DNA from 3 places in the Bradyrhizobium sp. JR4.1 genome. Region 1 is predicted to be linked to each of the others. Evidence: predicted binding sites of a transcription regulator. Region 1 holds the regulator's gene; each other region holds the start of a gene.

Region 1 (10,351 bases):
CGCCCCATCTTCTCCCTCCTCCCAGCCCTGGTCCGACCGGCTGCGGCACTCGACCGTCATCCTGATCGCCGCGGCGCTGGCGCTGTCGGTGGTGGTCTCGCTGGGCGAATTGTCGGCACTGCATGCCATCGCGGTTTTCCTCTGCGTCGCGGTCGCAGCGCTGATCCCGTGGCGCCTGCACGATACCGCCGCCTCGCGCGAAGAGACCCGCCGCGTCAACCCGGTCGAGAGCGCGGCGGTCGCCGCGGTGGTTGCCGGCATGCCCGATCCCGCGGTGCTGCTCGACCGCGCCGGCCGCGTCATCCATCTCAACGCCGCAGCCGCCCAGCTCGCGCCGGCGCTGCGCCGGAATGAGCTTGCCCAGTTCGCGCTGCGCTCGCCCGAGATCATCACGGCGCTGCGCGAGTCGATCGCGACCACCGAGCCGCGGCGCGCGACCTATCTCGACCATGTCCCGGTCGATCGCTGGATGGAGCTGACCATCACGCCGGTGCCGGTGCCGACCACCTTCGGCGGCGCCGACAAATGCATGCTGATGACCTTCCACGACCAGACGCCGCTGCGTCGGGTCGAGGAGATGCGGGCCGATTTCGTCGCCAATGCCAGCCACGAGCTGCGCACGCCGCTGGCCGCGCTGTCCGGCTTCATCGACACGCTCCAGGGCCAGGCCAAGGACGATCCCAAGGCGCGCGAGCGCTTCCTCGGCATCATGCACAACCAGGCCACCCGGATGGCGCGCCTGATCGACGATCTGCTGTCGCTGTCGCGGGTGGAACTGTCCGCCCATGTGCGGCCAGACACCCTGGTCGACCTGCTGCCGATCATCTTGCAGGTCGCCGACGGGCTCGAGCCGCTGGCGCGGGAACGCCAGGTCGAGGTCGAGACCCAGCTCCCTGAGACCCCGGTACTGATCGCGGGGGACCGCGAGGAGCTGCTCCGCCTGTTCGAGAATTTGATCGAGAACGCGCTCAAATACGGCGCCGCGGGCGGTCGCGTCATCGTGTCGCTGATGCCAGGCGCCGCCCCTGATGGAACTCAGGAAATCCGGGTCCTGGTCCGGGATTTCGGCCCCGGCATCGCGCCGGAGCACCTGCCGCGGCTGACCGAACGGTTCTACCGGGTCGATGTCGGCGACAGCCGCTCGCAGGGCGGGACAGGGCTCGGATTATCCCTGGTGAAACATATTCTTAACCGCCATCGCGGCCGGCTTTTGATCGAAAGCGTGCCCAAGCAGGGCGCCACTTTCACCGCCTGTTTCCCCCAGGGCAAGCCTGCGGCTCTGAGCTAAATTCCAGCGATTTCAGCTGCTTAACACTGTCATCCGACTGTCACCAAACCTTCGTAAAAGCTCAGCTGTCCGCTCCTAAAGGGGCGGCACGGGGAGCGCGATCGGGCGCGGATGGCGCTTCGCTCCCCTGTATGGAGACCAGCATGAATTTCCTCAAAACACTCGTCGCTGCTGGCATCGTCGCCGCATCGACGACGGCGGCCTTTGCTGCCGATATCACCGGTGCCGGTGCGACGTTCCCGTTCCCGATCTATTCCAAATGGGCTGACGCCTACAAGAAGGAGACCGGCAACGGTCTGAACTACCAGTCGATCGGCTCCGGCGGCGGCATCAAGCAGATCCAGGCCAAGACCGTGACCTTCGGCGCCAGCGATGCGCCGCTCAAGGCCGAGCAGCTCGAGAAGGACGGCCTCGTCCAGTGGCCGATGGTCATGGGTGCCATCGTTCCCGTCGTCAACATCGAGGGCGTGAAGCCCGGCGAGATGGTGTTCGACGGCGAGACGCTGGCCAGCATCTATCTCGGCAAGATCACCAAATGGGACGACGCCGCGATCAAGAAGCTCAACCCGAACGTGAAGCTGCCCTCGGAGGCCATCACCGTGGTCCGCCGTTCGGACGGCTCTGGCACCACCTTCAACTTCACCAACTACCTCGCCAAGGCCAGCGCGGACTGGAAGAGCAAGGTCGGTGAGGGTACCGCGGTCGAGTGGCCGGTCGGCGTCGGCGCCAAGGGCAACGAAGGCGTGTCCGGCAACATCAGCCAGACCAAGAACTCGATCGGCTACGTCGAGTACGCCTATGCCAAGCAGAACAAGCTGACCTACACCGGTCTCGTCAACAAGGCCGGCAAGCCGGTGCAGCCCACCGTCGAAGCCTTCCAGGCGGCCGCCTCCAACGCCGACTGGGCCAAGGCTCCCGGCTACTACGTTATCCTGACCGACCAGCCCGGCGAGAAATCCTGGCCGATCACGGCGGCGACCTTCATCCTGATGCACAAGGACGCCACCGACAAGGCGGCCTCGCAGGAAGCCATCAAGTTCTTCCGCTGGGCCTTCAAGAGCGGCGGCAAGGCGGCTGAAGAGCTCGACTACATCCCGATGCCGGACCCGGTCGTTCAGCTGATCGAGAAGACCTGGGCTGCCGAAATCAAGAGCTAGGTTCGCGACGCTCGTGCCCCGGATGCGCTGAGCCGCATCCGGGGCACGGACCAACAAAAAACGTATACTATTTTAGTACAGGGGATCGGCGTGGCAGAGATGGCCGTTCAGAGCGATGTAATCGACGACGCCGGACCTTATGATCGCGCCAAGGCCTTGAGCGCGTTCAAGCTCGGCGACGTTACCTTCTACTGGATCACGCGGCTCTCCGCGATCTCGGTGCTTCTGATCCTCGGCGGCATCATCATTTCGCTGATCGTCGGCGCCTTCCCCGCGATGAAGGAATTCGGAGTCTCTTTCCTGTGGACGCAGCGCTGGGCGCCGTCCGCTGATCCGCCGGTGCTCGGCGCGCTCGGGCCGATGTACGGCACGCTCGTCACCTCCTTCATCGCGATGCTGATCGCCATCCCCGTGGGTCTCGGCATTGCGATCTTCCTCACCGAGCTCTGCCCGCAATGGCTGCGCCGCCCGATCGGCATGGCGATCGAGCTGCTCGCCGGCATCCCCTCGATCATCTACGGCATGTGGGGCTTCTTCGTGTTGGGTCCGTTCCTCGCCAACACGTTCCAGCCCTTCATGATCAAGATCTTCGACGGCGTGCCCGTGCTGGGCGCGATCTTCGCAGGTCCCCCGTCCTATCTCAGCCTGTTCAATGCCGCGCTGATCCTCGCCATCATGGTGCTGCCCTTCATCACCTCGATCTCGGTCGACGTGTTCAAGACCGTGCCTCCGGTCCTGAAGGAAGCCGCCTACGGCGTTGGCTGCACCACCTGGGAAGTCGTCCGCAGCGTGGTGATCCCCTACACCCGCGTCGGCGTCATCGGCGGCGTCATGCTGGCGCTCGGCCGGGCGCTCGGCGAGACCATGGCGGTGACCTTCATCATCGGCAACTCGTTCCGGATCTCGTCGTCGATCTTCGCGCCGGGCACCACGATCTCGGCGGCGATCGCATCCGAGTTCGCCGAGAGCGACGGCCTGCACCAGTCCGGCCTGATCCTGCTCGGTCTCCTGCTGTTCGTGCTGACCTTCTTCGTGCTTGCAGCGGCGCGGCTGATGCTGATGCGGCTGGAAAAGAAGGCGGGGAACTAGCGCCATGAATCCGATCTATTCACGCCGCCGCCGCAAGGACATCGTCGTTCGCGGGCTCTGCATCGCCGCAACGGCCTTCGGCGTCACCTGGCTCGCGCTGATCCTGATCACGCTGCTCTACAATGGACTGGCGGGACTCAATGTCCAGCTGTTCACCGAGAACACGCCGCCTCCCGGATCGAACGAGGGCGGCCTGCTCAACGCCATCGTCGGCTCGCTGATCATGACCGTGATCGGCGTCGGCATCGGCGCGCCGCTCGGCATGTTCGCCGGCACCTATCTCGCCGAATACGGCCGCAATGACCGGCTGACCTCGGTGATCCGCTTCATCAACGACATCCTGCTCTCGGCGCCCTCGATCATCATCGGCCTGTTCATCTACGGCGCGGTGGTGGTGCCGATGCGCGGCTTCTCGGCGATCGCAGGCTCGCTCGCGCTCGCGGTCATCGTGATCCCGGTGGTGCTGCGCACGACCGAGGACATGCTGCTGCTGGTGCCGAACGCGCTGCGCGAGGCGGCCTCGGCGCTCGGCCTGCCGCGTTCGCTGGTGATCAAGCGGATCGCTTATCGCGCCGCGCGCTCCGGCCTCATCACCGGCGTGCTGCTCGCAACCGCTCGCGTCGCCGGTGAAACTGCGCCGCTGCTGTTCACCGCGCTGTCGAACCAGTTCTTCAGCCTCGGCCTGAATAAGACGATGGCGAACCTGCCTGTCACCATCAACAACTTCGTGCAGAGCCCCTATGCCTATTGGAAGCAATTGGCCTGGAGCGGGGCGCTGCTCATCACCCTGACCGTTCTTGCCCTTAATATTGGCGCGCGCATCCTTGGCGCCGAGAGGACCGCAAAATGAGTGATCTTTCCGTATCGATGAGCGCGGCCGGTGGGCTGCCCCACGCGCCGGTGCTGCCGGAGGCGCCCCCGAAGGTGACCGTGCGCAACCTGAACTTCTATTACGGCGAGCACCACGCGCTGAAGAACATCAACCTGACGCTGGGCGCCAATCGCGTCACGGCGTTCATCGGTCCGTCGGGCTGCGGCAAGTCGACCCTGCTGCGCATCTTCAACCGGATGTACGACCTCTATCCCGGCCAGCGCGCCACTGGTCAGCTGATGCTCGACCAGACCAACATCCTCGACGGCAAGCTGGACCTCAATTTGCTGCGCGCCCGCGTCGGCATGGTGTTCCAGAAGCCGACGCCGTTCCCGATGACGATCTACGAGAACATCGCGTTCGGCATCCGCCTGTATGAGAAGATCTCGAAGTCCGAAATGGACGGCCGCGTCGAGAAGGCGCTGCGCGGCGGCGCGCTGTGGAACGAGGTCAAGGACAAGCTCAACGCCTCCGGCCTGTCGCTCTCCGGCGGCCAGCAGCAGCGCCTCTGCATCGCCCGCACCGTCGCGGTGCGGCCCGAGGTGATCCTGTTCGACGAACCCTGTTCGGCGCTCGACCCGATCTCGACCGCCAAGGTCGAGGAGCTGATCCAGGAGCTGTCCGAGGATTACACGATCGCGATCGTCACCCACAACATGCAGCAGGCGGCGCGCGTCTCCGACAAGACCGCCTTCATGTATCTCGGCGAGCTGATCGAGTTCGACGACACCAGCAAGATCTTCACGTCGCCGACCGACCGGCGCACGCAGGATTACATCACCGGCCGGTTCGGCTGAGGAGACGCGACATGGCTTCCGAACATACCGCAAAGGCTTTCGACACCGACCTCCAGGAACTCACCCGCCTGGTCGCCGAGATGGGCGGCATCGCCGAGCGCATGATCGTCGAGTCCGTCGACGCGCTGATCCGCCGCGACGTCCCGCTCGGCCAGCGCGTCGTTGCCATCGACACCGAGCTCGACGCGCTGCAGAAGCGCATCGAGGAGCGTGCGGTGCTCACCATCGCCCGCCGCCAGCCGATGGCGGTCGATCTGCGCGAGATCGTCGGCGCCATGCGCGTCGCGACTGATCTCGAGCGCATCGGCGACCTCGCCAAGAACATGGGCAAGCGCGTCGCGGCGCTGGAAACGGACTTCCATCCGCTCAAGCTGTTCCGCGGCCTCGAGCACATGACCGACCTCGTGCAGCAGCAGGTCAAGTCGGTGCTGGACGCCTATGCCGCGCATGATTTGCCGGCGGCGATGGCGGTGTGGAAGGGCGACGAGGAAGTCGACGCCATCTGCACCTCGTTGTTCCGCGAGCTCCTCACCTACATGATGGAGGATCCGCGCAACATCTCGTTCTGTATTCACCTGATGTTCTGCGCCAAGAACATCGAGCGGATCGGCGACCACGCCACCAACATCGCCGAGACCGTGTTCTACATGATCGAGGGCCAGGCGATCACCGACAAGCGGCCGAAGGGCGACATGACGACCTTCGCCAACACGGTACCGAACACCTGAAGACTTAAGGGAGCGACGACCCGATGGGCGCACGCATTATGGTGGTTGAGGACGAGGAAGCCCTGACCGAGCTTCTCCGCTACAACCTCGAAGGCGACGGCTATGACGTCGAGACGGTGATGCGCGGCGACGACGCCGACACCCGCCTCAAGGAGCACATCCCCGATCTGATCGTGCTCGACTGGATGCTGCCGGGCCTGTCGGGCATCGAACTGTGCCGGCGGCTTCGCACCCGTCCCGAGACCAAGCAGCTCCCGATCATCATGCTCACCGCGCGCGGCGAGGAGAGCGAGCGGGTGCGGGGTCTTGCGACCGGCGCCGACGATTACATCGTCAAGCCGTTCTCGGTGCCGGAGCTGCTGGCGCGCGTGAAGGGCCTGCTGCGGCGCGCGAGCCCCGAGCGGCTCGCCACCGTGCTTGCTTTTGGCGACATCGAGCTCGACCGTGACAAGCGCCGCGTGGCGCGCTCAGGCCGGCCGATCGATCTCGGTCCGACCGAATATCGCCTGCTGGAGTTCTTCCTGGAGCACCCGGGCCGGGTGTTCTCGCGCGAGCAACTGCTCGACAGCGTCTGGGGCCGCGACATCTATATCGACGAGCGTACCGTCGACGTGCATATCGGCCGCCTGCGCAAGCTGCTCAATCTCGGCCGCGAGCAAGACCCGATCCGCACCGTCCGCGGCGCCGGCTACGCGCTGGATGATCGGTTTGCGAAGGCGGAGCAGGTGTAGGGTTGCAGGCTTGTTTGTTGGCGAGCTGTCCCTGCATTCTCCGATGTCGTCCCGGACAAGCGAGCGCTGATCCGGGACCCATAACCACAGGGAGTGGTTTGGCGAAGACTCCGAGTTACCCCTTTCGCACGACTACTTCGTGCTCGGAGTATGGGTCCTGGCTTTCGCCAGGACGACACTGAAATTATTGAACTGTCTTTGCGCGACGACTTGCCGTGATTACCGCGGACCCGGCTTCACCGGTGCGCGGCGCCGATCCGACGCCGGCTGGTACGCAACACGCGAGTGCTGGGCGCAATAGGGCAGGCCGGACAGCGCCCGTCCACCGCAGAAGAAGAAGTCCGGGCTCGAGGGATCGCCGACCGGCCAGTGGCAGGTCGCCTCGTTCAATTCGAGCAGCGACAGCCGCTGGCTCATCGGCACCACGTTGTCGTAGGTGACCGGATCCGGCTCAGCCTCGACCTCGAAGGCCTGCGCCAGCGCGGTGTTGCCGCGCGAGATCGGGCGGCTCACCCGCATCATGTGCTGCGCGGGGCGCGCCTTGCGCGGCCGGGGCGCTGCCGATGATGGGCTCTTGGCGCGGCCCGAGAGGCCGAGCCTGTGCACTTTGCCGATCACGGCATTGCGGGTCACATTGCCGAGCTCCGCCGCGATCTGGCTGGCCGAAAGTCCGGCCTCCCAGAGCTTTTTCAGCTGCTCGACGCGATCATCGGACCAGGTCAAAACCGTCATTGCACCCTTTCCCTCGCTGCGCGCCAGCCATCCTGGGGCCTCGCAGCGAATGCCTAAGCCTTCAAAAACCCGTGCCGCCAGAATCCCTTAAGGCTCGCCGGGCGCGTCTTGAACGCCCGAACGTTTACGCCGGTACATAAGGACTTAAAGATCAGAACCACTGCACGAGATGTCGTATCTGACAATCCAAACGCTACAATATGGCGTGACTCCCGCGCAAGAGTCCGCCGACTCGCTTCCACATGTTCCGTGGCTAAATCCCGCAAAATCGGCACCGCAAGACTACGGATTCAGCGTTTCGCGAGGCTTTCCGGGCGGCATTGACACCCGTTTCACCAGGCCTAAGATAGTCGCACGTGCCGCCCTCAAGAGGCGGCACGTTTCGTTTTCCGGGCCGGTCGATGGTGCGTTGCGTAATGCACGCTCACACCGTCCGCAACATTCAAGTGACCGTCATGACTAACAGCGCAGCGCCGCATTTGCTCCCCGTTTTCGCCAGGTCCGACCTCGGTTTCGAGCGTGGCGAAGGCTGCTGGCTGATCGCGACCAATGGCGAGCGCTATCTCGATTTCACCTCCGGGGTGGCGGTGAATGCGCTCGGCCATGCCCATCCGGCGCTGGTCGCGGCGTTGCAGGAACAGGCCACGAAGCTCTGGCACATGTCGAACCTGTTCCAGAGCCCGGACGGCGAAAAGCTTGCCGCGCGCCTGTGCAATGAAAGTTTCGCGGACTTCGTGTTCTTCTGCAATTCCGGCGCCGAAGCGCTGGAATGCGTGATCAAGGTCGTGCGCCGCTATCACGCCGCGAAGGGCCATCCAGACCGCTATCGCATGATCACCTTCGAAGGCGCCTTCCATGGCCGCACGCTGGCGACGCTGGCCGCGACGGGTTCGGCAAAATATCTCGAAGGTTTCGGCCCACCCATGGAGGGCTTCGACCAGGTTGCGCATGGCGATCTCGAGGCAGTGAAAAAGGCGATCGGTCCGCAGACCGCCGGCATCCTGATCGAGCCGATCCAGGGCGAGGGCGGTGTGCGTTCGGCAACGCCCGCCTTCCTGAGGGCGTTGCGCCAGCTCTGCGACGAGCGCGGCCTGTTGCTCGCCTTCGACGAGGTGCAGACCGGCATGGGCCGCACCGGCGATCTATTCGCGTACCGCCGCCTTGGCGTCGAACCCGACGTGATGTCGCTGGCCAAGGCGCTCGGCGGCGGCTTCCCGATCGGCGCCTGCCTTGCGACCGCGGAAGCGGCGTCCGGCATGACGCCGGGCTCGCACGGCTCGACCTTCGGCGGCAATCCGCTCGCGATCGCGGCGGCGAATGCCGTGCTCGACGTCATGCTCAAGCCCGGCTTCTTCGACCACGTGCAGAGGATGTCGCTGCTGCTCAAGCAGAAGCTCGCTTCCGTGATCGACCGTCATGGCGATGTCGTCAGCGAAGTGCGCGGCGAGGGCCTCCTGATCGGCATCAAGGCCGTGGTGCCCTCCGGCGATCTCGTTGCCGCCTTGCGCGACCAAAAACTGCTCACCGTCGGTGCCGGCGACAATGTCGTGCGTTTCCTGCCGCCTTTGATCGTCACCGAAGCCGAGATCGAGGACAGCGTCGGGCGGCTCGAGCGCGCCTGCGCGGCGTTGTCTGGCAACAAGCGGGCGGCAAGCTGATGAGCACGTCGCCCGATAAAACGCCCAAGAAAACACCGAAGCACTTCCTCGATATCAACGAGCTGCCGCTGTCGGAGCTCAAGCGCATGCTGGCCGCGTCCTCCGCGATGAAGGCGAAGCAGAAGGCGCATCAGCCGGTCAGGCCGCTCGAAGGCAAGACGCTGGCGATGATCTTCGAGCGCCCCTCGACGCGGACGCGGGTGTCGTTCGATGTCGCCATGCGCCAGCTCGGCGGCGAGCCCATCATGCTCACAGGCGCCGAGATGCAGCTCGGTCGCGGCGAGACCATCGCCGACACCGCGCGCGTGCTGTCGCGCTATGTCGACGCCATCATGATCCGCATCCTCAATCACGATGCGCTGCTGGAGCTTGCGGCAAACGCCACCGTGCCCGTCATCAACGGCCTGACGCGGCGCTCGCATCCCTGCCAGGTCATGGCCGACCTCATGACCTACGAGGAACATCGCGGCCCGATCGAGGGCAAGACGGTGGCCTGGACCGGCGACGACAATAACGTGCTGGCGTCCTGGGCGCACGCCGCCGAGCGCTTCAAGTTCCAGCTCAATGTCGCGACGCCCCCGGAGCTCGCACCGAAAAAGGCGATGCGCGACTTCATCAAGGCGACCGGCGCGCCGATCATGCTCGGCACGGATGCCGAAGCTGCCGTGCGCGGCGCCGATTGTGTCGTGACCGACACCTGGGTGTCGATGGGCGACAAGGAAGGCGAGCACCGCCACAACGTGCTCAAGCCCTATCAGGTCAATGCCCAGCTGATGTCGCTGGCCAAGCCCGATGCGCTGTTCATGCACTGCCTGCCCGCCCATCGCGGCGAGGAGGTCACCGACGAGGTGATCGACGGTCCGCAATCCGTCGTATTCGACGAGGCCGAAAACCGCCTGCACGCGCAGAAGGGCATTCTGGCCTGGTGCTTCGACGCGGTGAAGTAACGCGGGCCGGTGAAGTAGCTTTGGATCGTCGTCCTGGCTTTCGCCAGGACGACACCGAGTTTGCCGTGCTTGCGTACGATCCGTTCTGCATTCCGGATGCAGCCGCCCCCTTCCAATTTCGCCTTCCGACCCCAGATAAAGCGCCATGGTTTCCCAATCCCCTGACATGAAAACCGGGCCCGAAGGCCCGGTTCGCGCGCCATCCGCGGTTCCCATCGATGACGCCGTGCTGCCCTACGAGGTCGACGCGCTCGACGTGCGCGGTCGCCTGGTGCGGCTTGGTCCGGCGCTCGACGAGATCCTGACCAAGCACGATTATCCGGCGCCGGTCGGCAAGCTGCTCGGCGAGGCCA
Region 2 (10,351 bases), on a different contig from region 1:
ATCCTGATCGTGCTCGCCCGCGACATCCAGGATTTTGAGCGCATCCACCGCATGGAGCTGTCGCGCCTGCCGCGCGTCGCGCGGGTGCAATCGAGCTTCGCGCTGCGCGAGGTCGTCAACCGCGCCGTGCCGAATGTGGTGTTCGGCGAAGCGAAGCGCTGATCGCAACCTCTCGGAAAGGCGAACTGCCGGCAAGGGAATCAAAAGGAACCAACCGGTCGGTGATCCGTTGGGCGCTATTGGCCGGCGGAGGCGTGCCCCCGCGTCAACACGGCTGACGTCCGGCACGGTCGCCGTCGCAGGGAGCAGGACATGGGCGATGTCACGCATCAAATTTCCGAACGCATTCCGATCCATCTTGTCGTCAACGGCGTCAGTCACACGCTCGATCTCGTGCCATGGACCACGCTGCTCGATGCCTTGCGCGACCATCTTGCGCTGAGCGGCACCAAGAAGGGCTGCGACCATGGTCAGTGCGGCGCCTGCACGGTGCTGGTGGACGGCCGGCGAATCAATTCCTGCCTCACGCTCGCCGTCATGAAGGACGGCGCGAAGATCACGACCATCGAAGGCCTTGCCAACGACGGCGCGCTGCATCCACTGCAACAGGCGTTTATCGACCATGACGCCTTCCAGTGCGGCTATTGCACGCCGGGACAGATATGTTCGGCGGCCGGACTGCTCGTCGAAGGCCGTGCCAAAGATACCGACGAGATCCGGGAGTTGATGAGCGGAAACCTCTGCCGCTGCGGCGCCTATCCGAACATCGTCGCCGCCATCCAGCAGGCAATGGGCCAGCCATGAACAACTTCCAATACGCCCGAGCCAATGATGTCGCCGACGCGATTCGCCTGCTCGCCGCCGATCCCGGCGCAAAACTCATTGCCGGCGGCACAAATCTGATCGACCTGATGAAAGAGAATGTCGAGCGCCCCTCCCGGCTGATCGACATTTCCCGCCTGCCGCTGCGCAAGGTCGAGGAGACGTCCGACGGGTCCCTGCGCATCGGCGCGCTGGTGCCGAACTCGGACCTCGCCTACCACCCACTGATCGAGCAGCGCTATCCCCTGCTCGCCAGCGCCATTCTGGCCGGCGCATCGGCGCAATTGCGCAACATGGCCTCCGTCGGCGGCAATCTGATGCAGCGAACGCGCTGTGCCTATTTCTATGACACGGCCACGCCCTGCAACAAACGACATCCCGGCAGCGGCTGCTCGGCGATGGACGGGCTGAACCGCAACCATGCGATCCTGGGTACGAGCGCCGCCTGCATCGCGACCAATCCATCCGACATGAGCGTGGCGCTGGCCGCGCTCGATGCGCGCGTGCACATCGCGGGTCCCTCCGGCGAACGCAACATCGCGCTGACCGATTTCCATCGGCTGCCCGGCGACAAGCCTCATGTGGATACCAATCTCGGCACCGGCGAGATCATCACGGCGATCGAGCTGCCGCAGCGCGGCTTTGCTCAAAACTACAGCTACCTCAAAATTCGCGACCGCATGTCCTATGCTTTTGCTCTGGTCTCGGTTGCCGCCGCGCTCGAATTGGAGGGCAACGCAATCAGCGGGGCACGCGTGGCGCTCGGCGGCGTGGCTCACAAGCCCTGGCGCAGCCTCGAAGCCGAAGCTGCGTTGCGCGGCCAGGCCGCGACGCCCGATCATTTCGCGCACGCCGCGGAGCTCTTGCTTCAGGGAGCAACGCCCCGCTCACATAACGGCTTCAAGGTCGAGCTCGCCCGCCGCGCCATCGTGCGGACGCTGACACAGGCGGCGAACGCCACGCCGCAATCCCAGGCCCACAAGAAGATCGCGTGAGGGACCGATGAACGCTTATGTCGGAACGCCAACGTCGCGTGTCGATGGCCGGGCCAAGGTCACCGGGGCCGCCAGATACGCCGGCGAATTTCCGGCGGACGGGCTCCTCCATGGCTTCGTGGTCGAGGCCACCGTTCCATGCGGGCGCATTGCCCGCCTCGACACCAGTACGGCACTCCAGGTCGAAGGCGTACTCGACGTGCTCACGCATGCGAACCGTCCGCCGCTGGCCGACAAGGACGATTCGTGGAAGGACGAAGTAGCGCCCGAGGAAGGCTCGCCTTTCCGTCCGCTTTATGATGACACGATCAAGTTCAATGGCCAGCCGATTGCGTTGGTCGTGGCGGAGGACTGGGAAACCGCGAAATTTGCCGCGACTCTCGTGCGGGTCGAATATGAGCAGCATGGTTTTGCGACCGACCTCGAAGGCGAGCGCAGCAACGCTGCCGAGAAGGACAAGCCGCACAAGCCGCGGGGCGACGCCGTAGCGGCTCTTGCGGGAGCTTATGTGCGCCACGAGGCGGACTACGTGATACCGACCGAGCATCACAATCCGATGGAGCTCTATGCGACTACGGCGGTCTGGGACAGCAATGGCAAGCTCACGATCTACGACAAGACTCAAGGCGTCCAGAACGTACACAAGTTTCTATGCAGCGTGTTCGATAAGAAGCCGGATGACATTCGCGTGATCTCGCCCTACGTCGGCGGCGCCTTCGGCTCCGGCTTGCGGCCGCAATATCAGGTGGTGTTGGCAACGCTCGGCGCGCTCGCGCTGAAGCGATCCGTTCGCGTCGTGCTGACGCGCCAGCAGATGTACGGGCTCGGCTACCGGCCGATGACGATCGAGCGCGTCGGGCTTGGCGCAAAATCGGATGGTACGCTCGATTCAGTCACGCACGAGGCCATTGCCGTCACCTCGCGCTACGAGGATTTTGCGCGCAACGATACCGGCTGGGCCGAACAGCTCTACAAGAGTCCGAACAGCCGCTTCGCGCACAAGCTGGTTCACCTTGACGTCTCCACGCCTTGCGATATGCGCGCACCGGGCGCGGCGTCGGGCGTCTGCGCGCTCGAATGCGCCATGGACGAGCTCGCCGTCGCGCTCAAGCTCGACCCGGTCGAACTGCGGCTGAAGTGCTACTCGGATCGCGACCAGAGCGAAAACCTGCCCTACACCAGCAAGCAGTTGCGCGAATGCTACGCGCGCGGCGCGGACGCCTTCGGCTGGAGCAGACGCAATCCTGTGCCGCGCTCGATGCGCGACGGCAAGGAGCTGGTCGGCTGGGGCATGGCGACGGGTGTGTGGGAAGCACTGCAGATGCCGGTCGCCGTCCGTATCGCGCTGACGTCGAACGGACATGCCGAGGTGTCATGTGCCGCATCGGACATCGGCACCGGCACCTACACCATTGTCGCTCAGGTCGCAGCCGACGCACTCGGCCTGCCAATCGAGAACATCAGCGTCAGGCTCGCAGATTCCAGTCTGCCGCAGGCGCCTGTCGAGGGCGGCTCCTGGATGGCCGCCTCGAGCGCACATGCGGTGCTCGCAGCCGCCGAGGAAGTGCGCAAGGAGCTGTTAGCTCTGGCCGGGAAGATGCCAGGCTCGCCGGTCGCCGGCGCCGAGCTTGTCGATACGGTGCTGACCGACGGCAGCATTGCCAGCGCCAGCGACAACAGCCGCGCAGTCTCGATCGCCGACGCGATGCGCCATGGCGGTGTCGAACGTATCGAGAAGGAAAAGCTCAACCAGTTCGGTGAGGACAAGAAACACGCGCGCAACACCCATTCGGCCGTCTTCGCCGAGGTCAAGGTGGACGAAGAGCTAAACGTCATTCGCGTGACGCGGGTCGTGAGCGCCGTTGCGGCCGGGCGGATTCTGAACACCAAGACCGGCCGCAGCCAGATCATGGGCGGCGTGGTCTGGGGGATCGGGATGGCGCTCCATGAGGAGACGGTGATGGATCATCGCTTCGGTCGGATCATGAACGCGAACATCGCCGAGTACCACATTCCCGTGAATGCGGATGTTCACGACATCGACGTGATCTTCGTCGACGAGCCGGACGCGCACATCAACGGGCTCGGCATCAAGGGCATTGGCGAGATTGGCATCGTCGGCGTCCCGGCGGCGATCGCAAACGCCGTCTATCACGCCACCGGCAAACGCATCCGCCGCTTCCCGATCACATTGGACAAGCTGCTGGACTGAGCCGATGGTCATCCGACCCGGCCCGCTCGGGATCGCGCTCCCTGTCATCCAGCTGTCATCAAATGTGTCGAGACCTGTCGGTCTCGCACATTCGGGACATGACATGGACTATTTCAAGCGCTTCAACTTCCTGTTCGCCGCACCTGTGTTCGACGCCGACGACCTCGAAGGTGTCCGCTTCAACCAGATCATCGAGGAGATCCAGCGTTCCGGCTTCGAGGTCGTTCGCGCCCGCAAGCTGGAGGACGCGGAGATGGCGGTGCAGACCGATGCCGCGATCGGCTGCATGGTGGTGGACTGGGGCAAGAAGGGCCTAGAGGGCAAGACCTCGGCGCTGATCAATTTGATGCGGCGGCGCGGCCTCGATTTCCCGATCATCCTCCTGATCCGGCGCAAGCGGTTCGAGGATCTGCCGGTCGAGGTGCTCGACTTCATCGACGGTTATGTCTTCCTGTCCGAGGAGACACCGACCTTCATCGCCAAGAACCTGATCAGCCGTCTGAAGCAATATGCGGAGACGCTGAAGACGCCCTTCTTCGGCGCGCTGGTCGATTATGCCGAAGAGGGCAACCAGCTCTGGACCTGTCCAGGCCACAATGGCGGCGTGTTCTACAACCGCAGTCCGATCGGGCGGGTGTTCGTCGAACATCTCGGCGAGTCCGTGTTCCGCGACGACCTCGACAATTCCGTGCTCGACCTCGGCGACCTCCTCACCCACGAAGGTCCCGCGCTAAGGGCGCAGAAGGAAGCCGCCCAGATTTTTGGCGCGGAAAAGACCTATTTCGTGCTCAACGGAACCTCGACATCGAACAAGATCGCGCTCGGCGCTCTCGTCACCGACGGCGATCTCGTGCTGTTCGACCGCAACAATCACAAAGCCGCTCATCATGGCGCGCTGATGATCAATGGCGGCGTTCCGGTCTACGTGCCGACCATCCGCAACGCCTGGGGCCTGATTGGCCCGATGCGCTGGGACATGCTCGACGAGAAAACCTTGCGCGAGACGATCCGCAATCATCCCTTGGTGACGGACAAGGACGCCTGGCGCAAGGAGCGGCCGTTCCGCGTCGCCGTGGTCGAGCAGTGCACCTATGACGGCACCATTCACAGCGCCGAGATGATCTTGAAGCGCATCGGCCATCTCTGCGAGTACATCCTGTTCGACGAGGCTTGGGCCGGCTTCATGAAATTCCACCCGCTCTATGCCGGCCGCTTCGCCATGGGGCTGACCAACCTTCCCCCCGAGGCTCCCGGCATCATCGCGACGCAGTCGACCCACAAGCAGCTCGCGAGCTTCTCGCAGGCATCCCAGATCCACATCAAGGATCGTCACATCCGCGGCCAGAAACGGCGCGTCGAGCACCGCCGCTTCAACGAAAGTTTCATGCAGCACGCTTCCACGTCGCCATTCTACCCGCTGTTCGCCTCGCTCGACGTCGGCGCACAGATGATGAAGGGCCGCTCCGGCGAAGTGTTGTGGGACGACACGATCCGGCTCGGCATCGAGTTGCGCAAGAAAATCCGCGCGATGCGCCGGGAGTTCGAGGAGAAGGAGCAGACTCCGGACCGCCGCTGGTTCTTCGAACCCTTCGTCCCCGACCGCGTCGCAATTCCCGACGTCAGCCGCGCCGGCGCCGCCCACAACGTCGCCTGGGAAACACTCTCCACCGACGAACTCGCCACCAACCCTGCGCTGTGGCAGCTCTCCCCCGACAGCGCCTGGCATGGCTTCCCTGGCCTCAGCGAGGGCTTTGCCATGACCGATCCGAACAAGCTGACGCTGCTCACGCCCGGCTTCGATCGCATCACCGGCGCCTATGTCGAGCACGGCATCCCCGCGCCGGTCGTCGCGCAATATCTGCGCGAGAACCGCATCGTCCCCGAGAAGAACGACCTCAACTCCCTGCTCTTCCTGCTCACTCCGGGCGTCGAAGCAAGCAAGGCGGGCACGCTGATCTCCGGTCTCGTCGCATTCAAGCGGCTGCACGACGACAATGCGCTGCTGGCCGACGCCATCCCGGAGTTCTGCCAGCGACGGCAGGCGCGCTATGCCGGCGTGCGGCTGCGCGATCTCTGCGGCGATATGCACCGTTTCTTCCGTGCCGCCGACGTCAGCGCACTCCAGGCCCGGCAGTTCATGCCCGAGCACATGCCTGACATCGCGATGTCGCCCCGCGATGCCGCGCGCTACCTGTTCCGCAACGATGTCGACTATCTGCCGATCGAGGCGATCACGGGCCGCATCGCCACCACGCCCTTCGTGGTCTATCCGCCCGGCATCGCAACCATCGTGCCCGGCGAGCGGCTGACGGAACGGGCCAAGCCCATGCTGGATTATCTCAAGATGTTCGAGACCTGCTTCAACACGTTCCCGGGCTTCGATGTGGAAATCCAGGGCGTCTACAAGGAGATCGATGCGCAGGGGCGCATCGGGCTCTATACTTACGTCGTTGCCGGGTAGGTGCCGATGAACGAAACTGCGATTGCGCGCCCGGATGACGGGCCAGTCGTGGTCCGGCCCTCACGCGAGAGCGACGTCGATGCGATGCTGGCGATCTACCGCCATCACGTCCGCAACGGCGTGCCGCGCGATGTCGAGGGAACCGGTGCGCCCGAGCCGGACGATCTGCGCGATCGGCGCAAGAACCTGAAGCAGACCCGCCTGCCGCATCTGGTCGCGACCTTTCGTGGTGAAGTCGTGGGATATGCCTATGCGGTACTGTTCCGCAAGCGTCCAGCTTATCGCTACGCCGCCAAGCATTCGATATGTGCACCACGACCATCTCGGCCGCGGAGTCGGACGGCTATTGCTGCAGGAGTTGATCGACGCGTGTGCGGCGGCCGGCTTCCGCCAGATGATCGGCTATATCGATGCCGACAATGCCCCCTCGCTGGCGCTGCACGAGAAGTTCGGTTTCGCGCGCGCCGGCCTGCTCTGCGGTGTCGCCTATCGCAACGGTCACTGGTCCGACACCGTCATGGTACAGCGCTCGCTCGGTGCCGGCGTCACCGCGCCGCCGCCCGTCACGGCGCCCGGCCGCTAGGCCCTCACGACGGAAAGTCAGCCGGTCTGACCTGGATGCGGTCGGCATGCAAGGACCAGTGGTGCAGTGCCTGGTCCTCGCAAAACCTCGCCTTCGCCCGCTCTCTGGCTTCGTTCTCGTCGGAAGCGTCGATCTCGAGCGTGCCCTGGCACACCTCGATCTGCCGGCCGTACTGGCCGAGCACGTCCTTCATGAACCTGACCACATAAGTTGACATGGGACCTCCTGCCTGCCCCGGCGGCGCTCACTCTAATCCCATTTAGCCGGATTGCGGGAGGGAGATTTTGATGCGGATCAAGGTCGGGGCGCGGTTCCCGCCCGCCGACAGTCGTCGGCTCAATCCGTCAACCACCCCCGCCCTGCCTAGGGGCCTGCGGAAGGCGCGCGCGACACGAGCGCCCGCGCCGACATCACGTCGTGATGTCGAGTAGCGACTCTGTCGTTTCTGAATAGGCCTGAATGACCTTCGCATTGGCAATGAAGCTGTACTTCGCGGTCGCCAGTTGAACGAATTCGCTGGCGAGATCGACATTCGGCGCGGCGACCAGGCCGTCCTGGTTTGCGAAGGGGGCGCTTGGGTCGGATTGTGCGGTAAAGCTCGGCGAAACCGCCGACACGGTCGTGAACGTACCGCCCGGCGTCGAGCCGCTCGATTGGTCGACCTGATCGACTCGCAACGGCACATAAGCCGCGGGAAACGTCGGACTAATGCTCGAACTGACCGCACTGGCCGATGTGCTCGATCCGCCTGACGCAGGTAGCGGGCCTGTCGTGCGAATGTTGGCGATATTGCTCGCGGCCACGTTCACACGCAAACTCGCCGCGGAAAGTCCGGATGTCGCAATCGAAAATATGCTCATGAACCCTGATCTACAGGACAAGTCATACGTGTTCACTCACGCCATCAGTAAAATCCGCCGCTTTCTGTTTTCATCCTCGTAACCAGCGATCGGAGCACGATCAGACTTCGCGCGCCCTACGCCGGCATCACACCAAACGCCTGCTTGAACCGCTCCGCATAGCGCGGCCAGACCTCGGGATTGATGATGCGCGGCGGGCGCTTGCCGTCGAGCGTATCCAGCACCTGCTCGGCGGCGATGCGGCCCATGTTCTGGCGCGCCTCGATCGTGACGCCGGCCGTATGCGGGCTCGCCAGCACGTTGTCGAGCTGGAGCAGCGGATGCTCCGGCGGCGGCGGCTCCTTCGACCAGACGTCGAGACCGGCGCCCGCAATGCGCTTGTCACGCAACGCCTGGAGCAGCGCATCTTCATCGTGGATGAAGCCACGCGCCGTGGTGATAAAGTACGCATGCGGCTGCATCAACCCAAACTCGCGCACGCTGATCATATTGCGGCTGCCCTTGTCGAGCGGACAGGAGATCGAGACGAAGTCGGCACGGCGCAAGAGCTCGTCGAGCTCGACCTTCTCGCCGCCCCGCTCGGCCATCATTTCGGCCGTCAGGTACGGATCGTAGGCAAGCACCTTCATGCCGAACAGGCCCTTGCACAGCGCGGCGATGCGGCGACCGACATTGCCGAGGCCGATAATGCCGACGGTCTTGTGCTCGATCTCGTTGCCGACGAGTTCGTTGCGGTTGACGTTGGACTCCCTGCGGAGCTTGCGGTCGGACTGGATGATGCGCTTGGACAGCGTCAGCATCATCGCCAGCGCATGCTCGGCGACGGAATGGGCGTTGCCGCCGGACTGGTTGACGACCAGCACGCCGGCATCGGTGCAGGCCTCGACGTCAACAGGATCGAATCCAGCGCCGTTGCTGGAGACGAGCAGCAGGTTCGGCGCGCGCTTCAGGAAGGCAGCATCGACATGGAAATGCGGGGCCAGTTCGTCACGGGCGGCGCCGATCTGGTAGACATGAGCCGCTTCGATGATCGGCGCGAAATATTCCTCGGGGCTCTCGTTCTCGATGCGATCGAGCCGGACGTCGGGCCGCGCCTTCAGAATGTCGATATAGATCGGATTGGCCAGATATTTAACGTAGAAGACGCGCTTGCTGTTGACGGACATCAGGACCCTTCCGGCTTTCTCCAGGAGATCCGCAGGGCCAGCGCGGCGCGCGATCCTTTCATACGTTCCTCCGTTCTCTTGTTATTGCCGCTTATGACACGGCGGCACCGGCCGCGGCAGGCCGTCTGGCGCAGATCACGGTGCAGCCCGGACATGTTGACAATCCCGCTGCCTGCGTCAAGTTCGGCAGACCGCCGCGACGGCCAAGACGATGGCCACGACAAAGGCAAAAGACCAAGAAGCATGCGCGGCCGAAGGGAGAACGCAATGCCGATTGCGGAGCAACAGACCTCGTCCGAGGCGGCGCAGACCTCCAGCGACAAGAGCTGGCACGGCATCGTCCTGCAAACGCTGAAGCGGAACGAGATCAGCCTCGTCCCTTACGTGCCCGACCGCGTGCTGACGCCGCTGATCAAGAACCTGCACGCCGATCCGTTCTTCACCACCTTTGCCACCGCCCGCGAGGAGGAGGCCGTCGGCATCGTCTCGGGCGCCTGGATGGGCGGACGACGGGGCGCGGTGTTGATGCAGACCTCGGGGTTTGCGACGCTCGCCAACGTGCTGGCCTCGCTTGCGGTGCCCTACCAGATTCCGCTGATCATGTTCGTGTCTGAGCGCGGCACGCTCGGCGAATTCAATTACGGCCAGTCACTGGTCTGCCGCACCATGCGTCCGGTGCTGGATTCGCTGGCGCTGGAGCATCACACCATCACCCGGCTCGACGAGCTCGAATTCATTGCCGACCGTTCGATCAAGCAGGCCATCACGACGCAGGCGCCAGTCGCGCTGATCCTCAACCCGCTGCTCGCGGGCGGCAAGGTGTTCGACAAGTGAGGACGGCCAAATGAAGACAGACGCGCGCAACACTAAAGTGATGAACCGCTTCGACGTCACCTCGCGCCTGATCGCGAAACTCGAGCACGAGGAAGCCGTGATCGGCGGCATCGGCAATACCAATTTCGACCTCTGGGCCGCCGGCCACCGTCCGCAGAATTTCTACATGCTCGGCAGCATGGGCCTCGCCTTCCCGATCGCGCTGGGCGTGGCGCTGGCGCAACCGGACCGGCGCGTCTTTGCGCTCGAAGGCGATGGTTCGCTCCTGATGCAGCTCGGCGCGCTCTCGACGATCGCGGCGTTGAAGCCGAAGAACCTCATCATGATCGTGATGGACAACGGCATCTACCAGATCACCGGCGCGCAGCCGACACCGGCCGCGAACGTAGCTGACATCGTCGCCATCGCGACCGGCTCC
Region 3 (10,351 bases), on a different contig from region 1:
GGAATCGAAAAGGGCGGCTGCTATGGCGGCCGCCCTTTGCTGGTCTGTGCGAAGTTTACTTCGTCACCTGACCGCGGATCTCGCCGCCCGGATTGGCCGCGGTGTGGATGTTGACGTAGAGCTTGCCGCCGAGCAGATCGGCGGCCTGCGCGTCGGTCAGAGTCGCCGAGCCTTCGGCCGGGCTGGTGGCAGCGCCTGGGATCGGGATCGCGACGCCGGCGTTCTTGCCGGGCTCGGCAGGTCCGTGGAAATGCGCGGCGGTGGCAGGGCCGGACAGGCCGGAATAGGTGACCTTCCAGGACAGCTTCTTGCTGGCGGCGTCGTAGTCCAGATCAGCCGTTCCCGTGCCGCTGCTGGTCGTTGCGGGGACCTCGGACTTGGCGTCGAGCGTTGCTTTCAGCTTTTCGGCGCTGGCCGAACCCGCAAAAGCAACGGCGCCAAGCACTGACATGGCGATGACGATCTTGTTCATGATTTTTCTCCCTGCTGAACCCGTTTGGGCTGCCAAACTTCCAACAGCCGGCATTTCAGTTTATTCCCGTTTCAGGCCGCGGTGGGCTAAATTCTTCGTGGCTGGAGCCGCGAGGGCATCGGTCATAAGCTTCGCCGCGACGACGAAAGGACCGCATGTTGCGACGAACAATCTCCGTGGCGCTGCTCGCCGCACTCGCCGCAGCGGGCGTCTATTGGTGGCTCAGCGCGCCGGTGGTGGCGGCCGCCGGCACCGCGCCTGCCCGCGTCCCTGATCTTGCCAATGGCCAGGTGATGTTCAACGCCGGCGGCTGCGCCTCATGTCATGCCGTCCCCGACCAGCCCGATCGTCTCAGGCTCGGCGGCGGCGTCGCGATCAAGTCGCCGTTCGGAACGTTCTACGCGCCGAATATCTCGTCCGATCCGACCGACGGCATCGGCAAATGGAGCGACGCAGAATTCGTCAACGCGGTGATACACGGGGTCGCGCCGGACGGACGGCATTATTTTCCGGCCTTTCCCTACACGTCCTATCAGCACGCCAGGCGCGAGGACGTGCTCGATCTCTTTGCCTACCTGAAAACGCTGCCGGCCGTTGCAGGCAAGGTGCGCGACCACGACGTGCGCTTTCCGTTCAACATCCGGCGCAACGTCGGCATCTGGAAGTTCCTGTTCATGGACGGCGAACCCTTCGTCGCCGACAGCGCGAAGTCGCCGCAGTGGAATCGCGGCGCCTATCTCGTCAACAGCTTTGGCCATTGCGCGGAGTGCCACAGCCCGCGCAACGCGCTCGGCGGGATCATGGCCGGACAACGCTTCGCCGGCGGTCCCAATCCGGAAGGCGAGGGATGGGTGCCCAACATCACCCAGAAGGGCATTGGCGAGTGGAGCGCGAAGGATATTGCCTATTTCCTGAAGACCGGCGAATTGCCCGACGGCGACAGCGTCGGCGGCGCGATGACGCGGGTGATCAAGAACACCTCGCAATTGCCGGACGACGATCTCGCGGCGATGGCAGACTATCTCAAATCGCTGCCGCCGGTGGACGGTCCGCCGCGCCCCAAGCGCAAGGAGGGCGGCGCCTGATCAGGCCCGCCCTTTCCGGACGGTCAACTCGCGCCAAAGGCCTTGAAGGTGATGATGGTGAGGGTGTCCTGGATGCCGGGCAGCACCTGCACCTTCTCGTTGACGAAGTGGCCGATATCGGTGTCGTTGTCGACGTAGAACTTCACCAGCAGGTCGTATTGACCGGCCGTGGAATAGATCTCGGAGGCGATCTCGGCTTCGGCAAGCGCATTGGCGACCACATAGGATTGGCCGAGCTTGCATTTGATCTGGACGAAAAAGGGAACCATCGCGGTCACTCCGAAAGCATATCTGGCGGCTAATAGGCCAAACCCGGCCGGATTTAGCAAGCGAACTTGCTGGGTTGAGGCAGGCGCGCTAGGACGGGCCATGGCTTCGAAAACGCGGAAAATCGCCCCATGACGACGCCCGTCGCGCTGACCATTGCCGGCTCCGATTCGAGCGGCGTCGCCGGCATCCAGGCCGACCTGAAGACCTTTGCTGCGCTTGGCGTCTTTGGCGCTTCCGCCATCACGGCGCTGACCGCGCAGAACACCCGCGGCGTCACCGGCATTCACGCGGTGCCCGCCGAATTCGTCACCGCGCAGATCGACGCGGTGTTTTCCGATCTCGAGGTCGGCGCGGTCAAGATCGGGATGGTGGCGCAAGCGGCCAGCATCGATGCGATCGCGGCCGCGCTGTCGCGCTGGGCACCCCGGCATGTCGTGCTCGATCCCGTGATGGTGGCGACATCGGGTGATCGCCTGCTCGCCTCCGAAGCCGTCGACGCGCTGCGCATCAAACTGATGCCGCTGGCCTCGGTGATCACACCCAATCTGCCCGAGGCCGCGGCTCTGCTCGACGAACCGGTCGCGGCCAGCGAGGCTGAGATCGAGAGCCAGGGGCGCCGACTGCTGGCGCTCGGTTGCCGGGCAGTCCTGATCAAGGGCGGGCACGGCGAGGGCGCCGAGAGCATCGACTATCTCGTCGATGCCAGCACCACGATCGCGCTCGCCGCGCCGCGCGTTGCCACTCGCAACACCCATGGCACCGGCTGCTCGCTGTCCTCGGCGGTCGCCGCCGGGCTCGCCAGGGGCGAGGATCTCGAGCACGCCGTGCGCAACGCCAAGACCTGGATCAGCGCGGCGATCGCGGCCGCCGACCGCTTCAGCGTCGGTCACGGCCACGGCCCGATCCATCATTTCCACAAATTTTACTGACGCCGCTCGCGAGCGCGCCGCAGTTCCGGGTTCTTGCGGAGGGCGCTGAGGCGCCATGTCGCCTGATTGTCGCATGCGACTGATATTCGCGGGGTGGGCGAGGCAAGCGCGATTCGTATCCGAAGGTGCCTCAAAGGTTCAATTGGTCATCCCCCTGTCACGGGACATTGTTACAGGCTGGCGCATGGGAAGTTACGATGTGAGTGACGAGAGCCCGAAGCGGCGCTTTCGCACGTTGTTCATCTCCGACGTTCATCTCGGAGCCCGCGGTTCTCAAGCCGACCTTCTGCTCGACTTCCTGCGTTTCCATGATGCCGACACGATCTATCTCGTCGGCGACATCGTCGACGGCTGGGCGCTGAAATCGAGCTGGCATTGGCCGCAATCGCATAACGACCTGGTCCAGAAGCTTTTGCGCAAGGCGCGCAAGGGCGCCAAGGTGATCTACATCCCCGGCAATCACGACGAGTTCCTGCGCAACTATTACGGCACGCATTTCGGCGGCATCGACGTGGTCGAGAACACCGTCCACACCGGTGCGGACGGCAAGCGCTATCTCGTCATCCACGGCGACATCTTCGACCTCGTGGTGCAGAACGCACGCTGGCTCGCCCATCTCGGCGACAAGGCCTACGACTTCGCGATCCAGCTCAATCGCTTTGTCAACTTCTTCCGGCGCATGTTCAAGGTGCCCTATTGGTCGCTGTCGCAATGGGCGAAGCAGAAAGTCAAGAACGCCGTCAACTATATCGGCGCGTTCGAGCAGGCGCTCGCCGCCGAGGCGCGGCGCCACGATGCCGACGGCGTGATCTGCGGCCACATCCATTACGCGGTGATCCGCGACGAGGGCGGTATCCGCTACATGAACTGCGGTGACTGGGTCGAGAGCTGCACGGCGCTGGTCGAGCACGACGACGGCCATTTCGAGATCATCACCTGGGCGGACCAGGCCGAGAAGCCGGCACAGGTCCCGCAGGTTGCAGCCAGAGCTGCATGACAAGGGCAGCCTGATGCGCATCCTGGTCGCGACCGACGCCTGGCACCCGCAAGTCAACGGTGTGGTTCGGACGCTGACCAAGCTTGCCGACGCCGCCAAAAGTCTCGACGTCGAATTCTCGTTCCTGACGCCGCAATCGTTCCGCACCTTTGCGATGCCGAGCTACCGCGACGTGCGGCTGGCCATGCCGCGCCCGGGCAGAATCGCGAAGCTGATCGAAGAGGCGCACCCCGACAGCATCCACATCGCGACCGAGGGGCCGATCGGCCTGATGGTCCGGCGCTATTGCCGCCAGCGCAAGCTGCCCTTCACGACCAGCTTCCACACCCGCTTTCCCGAATATGTCCGCGCCCGCGTGCCGGTGCCGGGCTCGCTGATCTGGCGGGCACTGCGCCGATTCCACAGCCCCAGCCGCGCCGTGATGGCGGCAACGCCGGCGCTCGCCAGCGAGCTGACCGAGCGCGGCTTCGACAATGTCGTGCTGTGGCCGCGCGGCGTCGATACCCATTTGTTCCATCCCCGCGCGATCGATCTCTGCTTGCCGGCACCGGTGTTCCTCTCGGTCGGCCGGGTCGCGGTGGAGAAGAATCTCGAGGCGTTCCTCGACCTCGACCTGCCCGGCACCAAGGTGATCGTCGGCGATGGTCCGGCGCGTGTCGCGCTGGAGGAGGCCTATCCGGATGCGATCTTCCTCGGCGAAAAGCATGGCGAGGAACTGGCGGACATTTACGCTGCCGCCGATGTCTTCGTGTTTCCGAGCAAGACCGACACGTTCGGCCTCGTTCTGCTCGAGGCGCTGGCGAGCGGCCTGCCGGTCGCGGCGTTTCCGGTGAAGGGGCCCCGCGACGTGATCGGCGATGCGCCGGTCGGCGCACTCGATCACGATCTGCGCAGCGCCTGCTTCGCCGCACTCGACATCTCCCGGCAGGACTGCGTCGAATTCGCCGCCAACTACACCTGGGAGGCCTCGGCCCGGGCTTTTATCGACAGCATTTTGGCGGTCGGTGCCGTGATGCCCGGCCGGAACGGGGCAGAACCGGCGCGATTCGTCGCCTGAGGGGACGAAATCCTCGCGCGGAGATGTCTTGCTCGCGCCTCATCCGCCGCGATAACATCAGGCATGACAGAACAGCTCCTCCCGATCGGCCCTGCCGATATCGATGCCGCAGCCCGCGTGATCGCACCCTTCGCCGTCCGCACCCCGCTGTTGTCCTTTCCCGTGCTCAACGAACGCGTCGGCGCAAAGGTCTATCTCAAGCCGGAGATGCTCCAGCGCACCGGCTCGTTCAAGTTCCGCGGTGCCTTCAACAAGGTCGCCTCGATCCCGCAGGACAAGCGAGCCGGCGGCGTGGTCGCGTTCTCCTCCGGAAACCATGCCCAAGGCGTGGCGGCGGCGGCAAAGATCCTCGACATGCAGGCGACCATCGTGATGCCCGCGGATGCGCCGTTGTCGAAGCGCGAGCGCACTAAATCCTACGGTGCAGAGGTCGTGCTGTACGAGCGCGACCGCGACGACCGCGAGGCGATCTCGCGCGGCATCGCCGAGAAGCGCGGCGCGACACTGGTCAGGCCCTATGATGATCCCTTCGTGATCGCCGGCCAGGGCACCGCCGGCCGCGAAATCGCGGAAGACATGGCGGCACTCGGTCTTGCCCCTGACATCGTGGTAGCGCCGGCCTCCGGCGGCGGCCTGATCGCGGGCGTCGCGACGGCCGTGAAGGCACGCTTTCCGCTGGCCCAAATCGTTGTGGCCGAACCCGAGGCGTTCGACGATCACGGCCTGTCGCTGACTGCGGGTCATCGCGAGCCGCACGGGCCGGCAGGCCGCACCATCTGCGACGCGCTGATGGCCCTGATCCCCGGCGAGATGACGTTCGCGATCAACAGCAAACTGCTCGCACGCGGCGTGACAGCGTCGGACAAGGAAGTCGGCGCGGCCGTCGCGTTCGCCTATCGCGAGCTGAAGCTCGTAGTCGAGCCAGGCGGAGCGGTCGGCCTGGCCGCGTTGCTTGCGGGACGACTTGATGTTGCCGGCAAGAACGTCGTCATCGTGCTCTCCGGCGGCAATGTGGATGCGGATTTGTTTGCCGAGCTGGTGGCCTGATAATCTAATTTTCTGACATGAAGAAGGGCAGAGCGTCACCGCTCTGCCCTTTGTCGTGTGTGGCCGACCGCGATCAGTGCATGAAGCCGCGGTGGTTGTTGCCGCCGTTGCCACCCTGGCTCTGGTTCATCGACTGCCGAAAGTTGTTGCCGCCATTGTTGACCATGCGATTGGTCTCGTTGAACTGCGGGTGGTTGTTGTTCTGCACCTGCACCTTGTTCACGGGGTTGTCGCTGATCTTGGCGCCGTTGTTGATGCGGATCGGGTTGTTCTGCGTCTGAACGTTGACGGGCTTCGTGTCGATGGTCGTGCCGCCCTTGCCGACATTCACCGGCATGCTCACGATCTTGCCTGGATTGCCACTGATTGTGCCGTTGCCAGTACCGTTCGGCGTCTTGTTGGTCGCAGGCAGCGTCACGATCTTGCCGATGCCGCCATTGTTGTTGGTGGTGTTGGTCGGCGCGGGCAGGGTGACGATCTTGCCCGGGGTCTGCGACGGCGTGCCGTTCTGCTGGTTGGGCTGGTTGTTGCCCGCCGGCAGGTTGACGATCTGGCCGCCATTGCCGAGCTTGCCGATGCCGTTGTTGTCGCCCGACTTCTGCACGATCGGCAAATTGCCGTTCACTTGCGCACCGCCATTACCCTGCTGCAGCGGCATGTATTTGGGCTGGCCGAGATTGCCAATCTTGAAGGTCGGGGCGATATTCTGCGGCGCCAGGAACTTGGTCGCCTGCATCAAGGGGATCTGCTTCGGCTGCATCTGGAGCTTGAGCGCGACCTGCGCATAGGGCGTGTTGCCGTAGCTGTCGTAGAAATTCTTGTATCCGAGCGGCGAGTTCGCGAGCACCGCCTTGTGCCAGGCCTGCGTGAGCAGCAGGTTGTTGAGCAGCCAGCGGACGTGGTCGCACAGCGGGTCGTGCGGATACATCGTGATGAACTCCTGATAGTACTCCGGCCGTGCTTCGGACACCACGTAGTCATAGGCCTGGCGGGTCGAGCGGCTCGGCAGGTTGGAGGCCATCTGCACGACAGGCGCATTCACGGGCGCGCGGTTGGCGGCGACAGCTGTGTCGCCGAAGAAGGTGAAGTCCGACGTCAGCGACGAGCTCTCCCACGGGATCTGCGCGCCGCTGGTGGTCTGGTTCACTTCGAGGCGCACGCGCTTGAACAGTTGCTCGATCGGCACGTTGGGCTCGCGCGCGACGTTCAGGAAGGCCTGCGTGTAGGGGCTGTGACCGCCGGTGCCGTCCTGCGCTTCCGCGCCCGGCGCGGTCGAGTAACCGACGATCGAACCGTTCGGCGCATCGACGATCGCCAAGCCGCGGCCGGCATCGTTCACGTTCGGAAACGGGTTGTTGCGGCAGGCATCGAGGATGACGATGCGCATGCGGCTCGGGATCGTCTCCAGCGTCGACATCACGTCGACCAGACGGACGGAGTTGTTGACGAGCTCGGTCTGGCTCGAGACCTTGGCGTCGACGGGAACGAGGTAGTTCTCGCCGGCGAGCTGCACGCCGTGACCGGCGTAGTAGACCATCGCCACCGTGTTCGGACCGCGCGCCGACACTTTGGCGGAGAAATCCTGCACCACGCGAAGCATGTCGTTCTGGGTCAGGTCGGTCGCGGCGACCACTTCGAACCCGGCCGAATTCAGGAACTTCGCCATCGAGTCCGCGTCATTGTCGGGGTTGGCGAGCTGCGGCGCGTTCTGGTAGTTCGAATTGCCGATCACCAACGCGACGCGCTGTTCCGGGCCTTGCAGCGCGGTGGGGGCCGGCTCGACCGGGGCGACTTGCGCGGAAACAGGGCCGGAGGCGAAGCCGAACAGACTTCCCAAAAGGCCTGCAGTCATCAGGAAAGATTTTAGGCGGAACATGGCGTGCTCCTTTGGCACTGATCTCGATACGAGATTGGTTGCCGGCAAGCTTGGCCGCGTTCGACTTTGAGGTCCGTGATCGCCATCACCATGGTAGGCTGCGTGATCTGAATCACGCTTGGAACCCGCCAAGGTGGGTGCACGATGGGAGGACAGTCCGTCACATGCTGAAATCGATCGATCCGATCCTCACGCCAGATCTGCTCTGGCTGCTGGCGTCCATGGGCCATGGCGACGATCTCGCTTTCGTCGATGCCAATCACCCCTCTGCGCGCATCGCGCAGAGCACGCATTCGCAGCGCCTGATCCAGTTGCCGGGCATCAGCATGCAGACCGCGATTCGCGCCATCATGTCGGTCTATCCGCTCGACGATTTCGATCCCGATCCGGTCCGCGTGATGATGCCGGTCGACGATCCCAGCCGCGTCCCCGACGTGCAGCGCACGGTGCTCGCGGAGATCGAGCGTGCCGCCGGCCGGCCCGTCACGCCCGGAAAACTCTCGCGGCCGGATTTTTATCGCGCGGCGGCGGCGAGCTTTGGCGTCGTACAGGTCGGCGACAGCAGCAGTTACGGATGCTTCCTGATCAGGAAGGGTGTGATCAGCTAGCAGCGCGCGATCGAATGATGCGGGACGGCGTCACGCGTGCTCGAATGGTCCGACCTCGCGGATCACCTTGCAGATCTGCAGGAAGCCGCTGGCGTAGAACTCGGCATGTCCCCGCTTCATCGTCTCGACATGTTCGGGGTGAGTGCGCCAGGCTTCGAGCGCTTCCTCCGAGGCAAAACGGAACACGGTGAGCTCCTCGCCGTCCTCGGCCTTGAACGACTTGACCGACACAAAGCCGGGAAGACGGCTGACGATGTCGTACATGCGCGCGCCGAGCCGGTCGTGTTCGTCGACAGAGGCGCCGTCACGCAATTGCAGATCGCCAATGACAATCACTTCGCCAATCATGTTTCCTTGACCCTCGGTGATGGATTTCCGTTCCCGATCTCTTCGGTTTCGCGATGGGCTTTGTTACATCGCCCACCCGAATTTTGAATGGCCTGCCGGCATCCGACTGTCTATGGTCGGTCCATGTCGCGCTTTATGTGTCTATCTGTCGCTATCGTCCTATCGCTGCTGCCGGCTGTCGCGCCGGCTGCTTCAATCCAAAAGCGTCCCAAGCAAGCCTGGCATGGCTACGGCTTCCTGCCGGGCTATCGCCAGCCGCTGAGCAACAGCATTCCGCTCTATAAGCAGAAGGAAGCGATGCGGCGGATGTCGCCCAGCGACCGACGCCATTGGTACATCGATCCAGTTCCGCAATATTACGGCTGGGATGGTGAGTGGCGCTATTTCGGCCGGCCCGGCTTCGGCGGCGGCCGCTACAATGGCGGCAGTTTTGGCCCGTGCTGGACGCGGACGCCGATTGGCGCGGTGTGGAATTGCGGATGAGGGGCTGAGCGCGCAGCGGCTAGGGGAAGCTGCGGACGACCTCGATCAGGCCGACGATTGCGGTATTGAAGGCATCGAGGTCCTCGGCCGGAATCCAGTACTCCAGATGTGAGCGGCCGCCCGCCTCCTGCACGTCGTACTTCGCGATGAAGCTGCGCTCGACCTCGAAACGTGTCACAAAGCCCGAGCCGCTCGCCGGGACATTCCAATTGCGCGCGATCTTGATGGCGTAGTCTTCCGTCAGCACCGGATAGTAGATCGGCTGGTCCGGCAGGCGCGGCGGAAACGCGCGCATGCCGGATTGCTGGATCAGCTCCAGGTCTTTCGGTCCGACGGGACGCCAGAGGGTGAGGGTGTCTTCCACGGAGGACATAGCTGCGCCCCCTTACGAGAAGAACGCGATCTTCTCGGCCTGGGTCATGCGGCGGATTGGCGCCATGGGGTCGTTTGCGGCGGCGCGGGGCTTTTGCAGGATGCCGCTGGCGAGGATGGTGGCGCCAAGTGAGGCTTCCGGAACCGGCGACGTCATCGGCAGCGTCGTGGCCTGCGCCGCGCCGAATGTCGCGGTGGCCGCCATGACCGGCGCCGGCTGCTCCATCACTTCGGCGGCGGCTTCCGCAATGGCGTTGGTGAGGCGCGCCAGCGATTCCATCGCGATCGGCGCTTCCTCCACAGGCTCCTCCACCACCGCTGCGGCGGAGACTGGCTCGGCTGCGGCCGGCTCCGGTTCGATCGGCTCCGGTATCTCGGCTGCGATGGGCGCTGCGGCCTCCGCAACCACCGGTTCCGGAACGGTCGCTTCCATCTCGACCGGTTCGATGATCTCGTCGAATTCCGGATCGGGTGCGGCCATCTCCAGCGCGATCGCGTCGAGTATGGCTTCGTCCTCGGCTTCCGCTGCGGCATCGAGCGAAAATTCGTGCGTCACCTCCGCGAAGGCCTCAGTGGCCGGCTCTTCAAAAGCGGCGGCTTCAGGTGCGATCAGGTTCTCGCCGACGGTCTCCGGCTTGAGCGCGGCGTCCATCGCCTGCTCGGCAACGGAGAAGGCCTCGGCGACGCCGGCCGCTTCCACGGCGGCTTCGGGCTCGATCACCTCTGCGATGTCCTGCGGCGCCTCCGTAAAAGCCACGGCTGCTTCGCTGGCCATCGCCGCAGGCGCGGCCTCCGCCAGCGGAGCTT

Evidence for each region. Region 1 encodes PhoB, which activates phosphate uptake and scavenging genes when phosphate is short. Its sites were predicted from a motif close to TGTCATNNANCTGTCAT; they were not measured.
Region 2: the regulator PhoB is predicted to act here: its motif matches at 4,072-4,088, upstream of ABIB90_RS21035 (Orn/Lys/Arg family decarboxylase).
Region 3: the regulator PhoB is predicted to act here: its motif matches at 2,901-2,917, upstream of ABIB90_RS32490 (UDP-2,3-diacylglucosamine diphosphatase).

The regions. Positions count from the first base shown of each region.
Region 1 covers NZ_JBEPRY010000001.1:552,829-563,179, reverse strand. Annotated here, with positions in the region: gene ABIB90_RS02840 (ATP-binding protein) at 1-1,288, shown strand, start outside; gene pstS (phosphate ABC transporter substrate-binding protein PstS) at 1,432-2,445, shown strand; gene pstC (phosphate ABC transporter permease subunit PstC) at 2,545-3,534, shown strand; gene pstA (phosphate ABC transporter permease PstA) at 3,539-4,384, shown strand; gene pstB (phosphate ABC transporter ATP-binding protein PstB) at 4,381-5,202, shown strand; gene phoU (phosphate signaling complex protein PhoU) at 5,214-5,930, shown strand; gene phoB (phosphate regulon transcriptional regulator PhoB) at 5,954-6,661, shown strand; gene ABIB90_RS02805 (GcrA family cell cycle regulator) at 6,881-7,393, opposite strand; gene ABIB90_RS02800 (aspartate aminotransferase family protein) at 7,849-9,051, shown strand; gene argF (ornithine carbamoyltransferase) at 9,051-9,998, shown strand; gene ABIB90_RS02790 (Hsp33 family molecular chaperone) at 10,144-10,351, shown strand, end outside.
Region 2 covers NZ_JBEPRY010000010.1:158,810-169,160, forward strand. Annotated here, with positions in the region: gene ABIB90_RS21015 (Lrp/AsnC family transcriptional regulator) at 1-162, shown strand, start outside; gene ABIB90_RS21020 ((2Fe-2S)-binding protein) at 313-804, shown strand; gene ABIB90_RS21025 (FAD binding domain-containing protein) at 801-1,817, shown strand; gene ABIB90_RS21030 (xanthine dehydrogenase family protein molybdopterin-binding subunit) at 1,825-4,029, shown strand; gene ABIB90_RS21035 (Orn/Lys/Arg family decarboxylase) at 4,133-6,490, shown strand; partial or broken gene ABIB90_RS21040 (GNAT family N-acetyltransferase) at 6,497-7,073, shown strand; gene ABIB90_RS21045 (hypothetical protein) at 7,078-7,290, opposite strand; gene ABIB90_RS21050 (flagellar basal body rod protein FlgC) at 7,484-7,882, opposite strand; gene ABIB90_RS21055 (hypothetical protein) at 7,782-8,015, shown strand; gene ABIB90_RS21060 (hydroxyacid dehydrogenase) at 8,050-9,099, opposite strand; gene ABIB90_RS21065 (decarboxylase) at 9,367-9,933, shown strand; gene ABIB90_RS21070 (thiamine pyrophosphate-dependent enzyme) at 9,944-10,351, shown strand, end outside.
Region 3 covers NZ_JBEPRY010000023.1:72,240-82,590, forward strand. Annotated here, with positions in the region: gene ABIB90_RS32470 (CHRD domain-containing protein) at 56-472, opposite strand; gene ABIB90_RS32475 (c-type cytochrome) at 628-1,557, shown strand; gene ABIB90_RS32480 (Lrp/AsnC ligand binding domain-containing protein) at 1,581-1,826, opposite strand; gene thiD (bifunctional hydroxymethylpyrimidine kinase/phosphomethylpyrimidine kinase) at 1,956-2,756, shown strand; gene ABIB90_RS32490 (UDP-2,3-diacylglucosamine diphosphatase) at 2,941-3,753, shown strand; gene ABIB90_RS32495 (glycosyltransferase family 4 protein) at 3,767-4,810, shown strand; gene ABIB90_RS32500 (threonine/serine dehydratase family protein) at 4,874-5,857, shown strand; gene ABIB90_RS32505 (caspase family protein) at 5,931-7,733, opposite strand; gene ABIB90_RS32510 (RbsD/FucU family protein) at 7,898-8,341, shown strand; gene ABIB90_RS32515 (antibiotic biosynthesis monooxygenase family protein) at 8,372-8,689, opposite strand; gene ABIB90_RS32520 (hypothetical protein) at 8,813-9,172, shown strand; gene ABIB90_RS32525 (ADP-ribosylation/crystallin J1) at 9,192-9,545, opposite strand; gene ABIB90_RS32530 (hypothetical protein) at 9,558-10,351, opposite strand, start outside.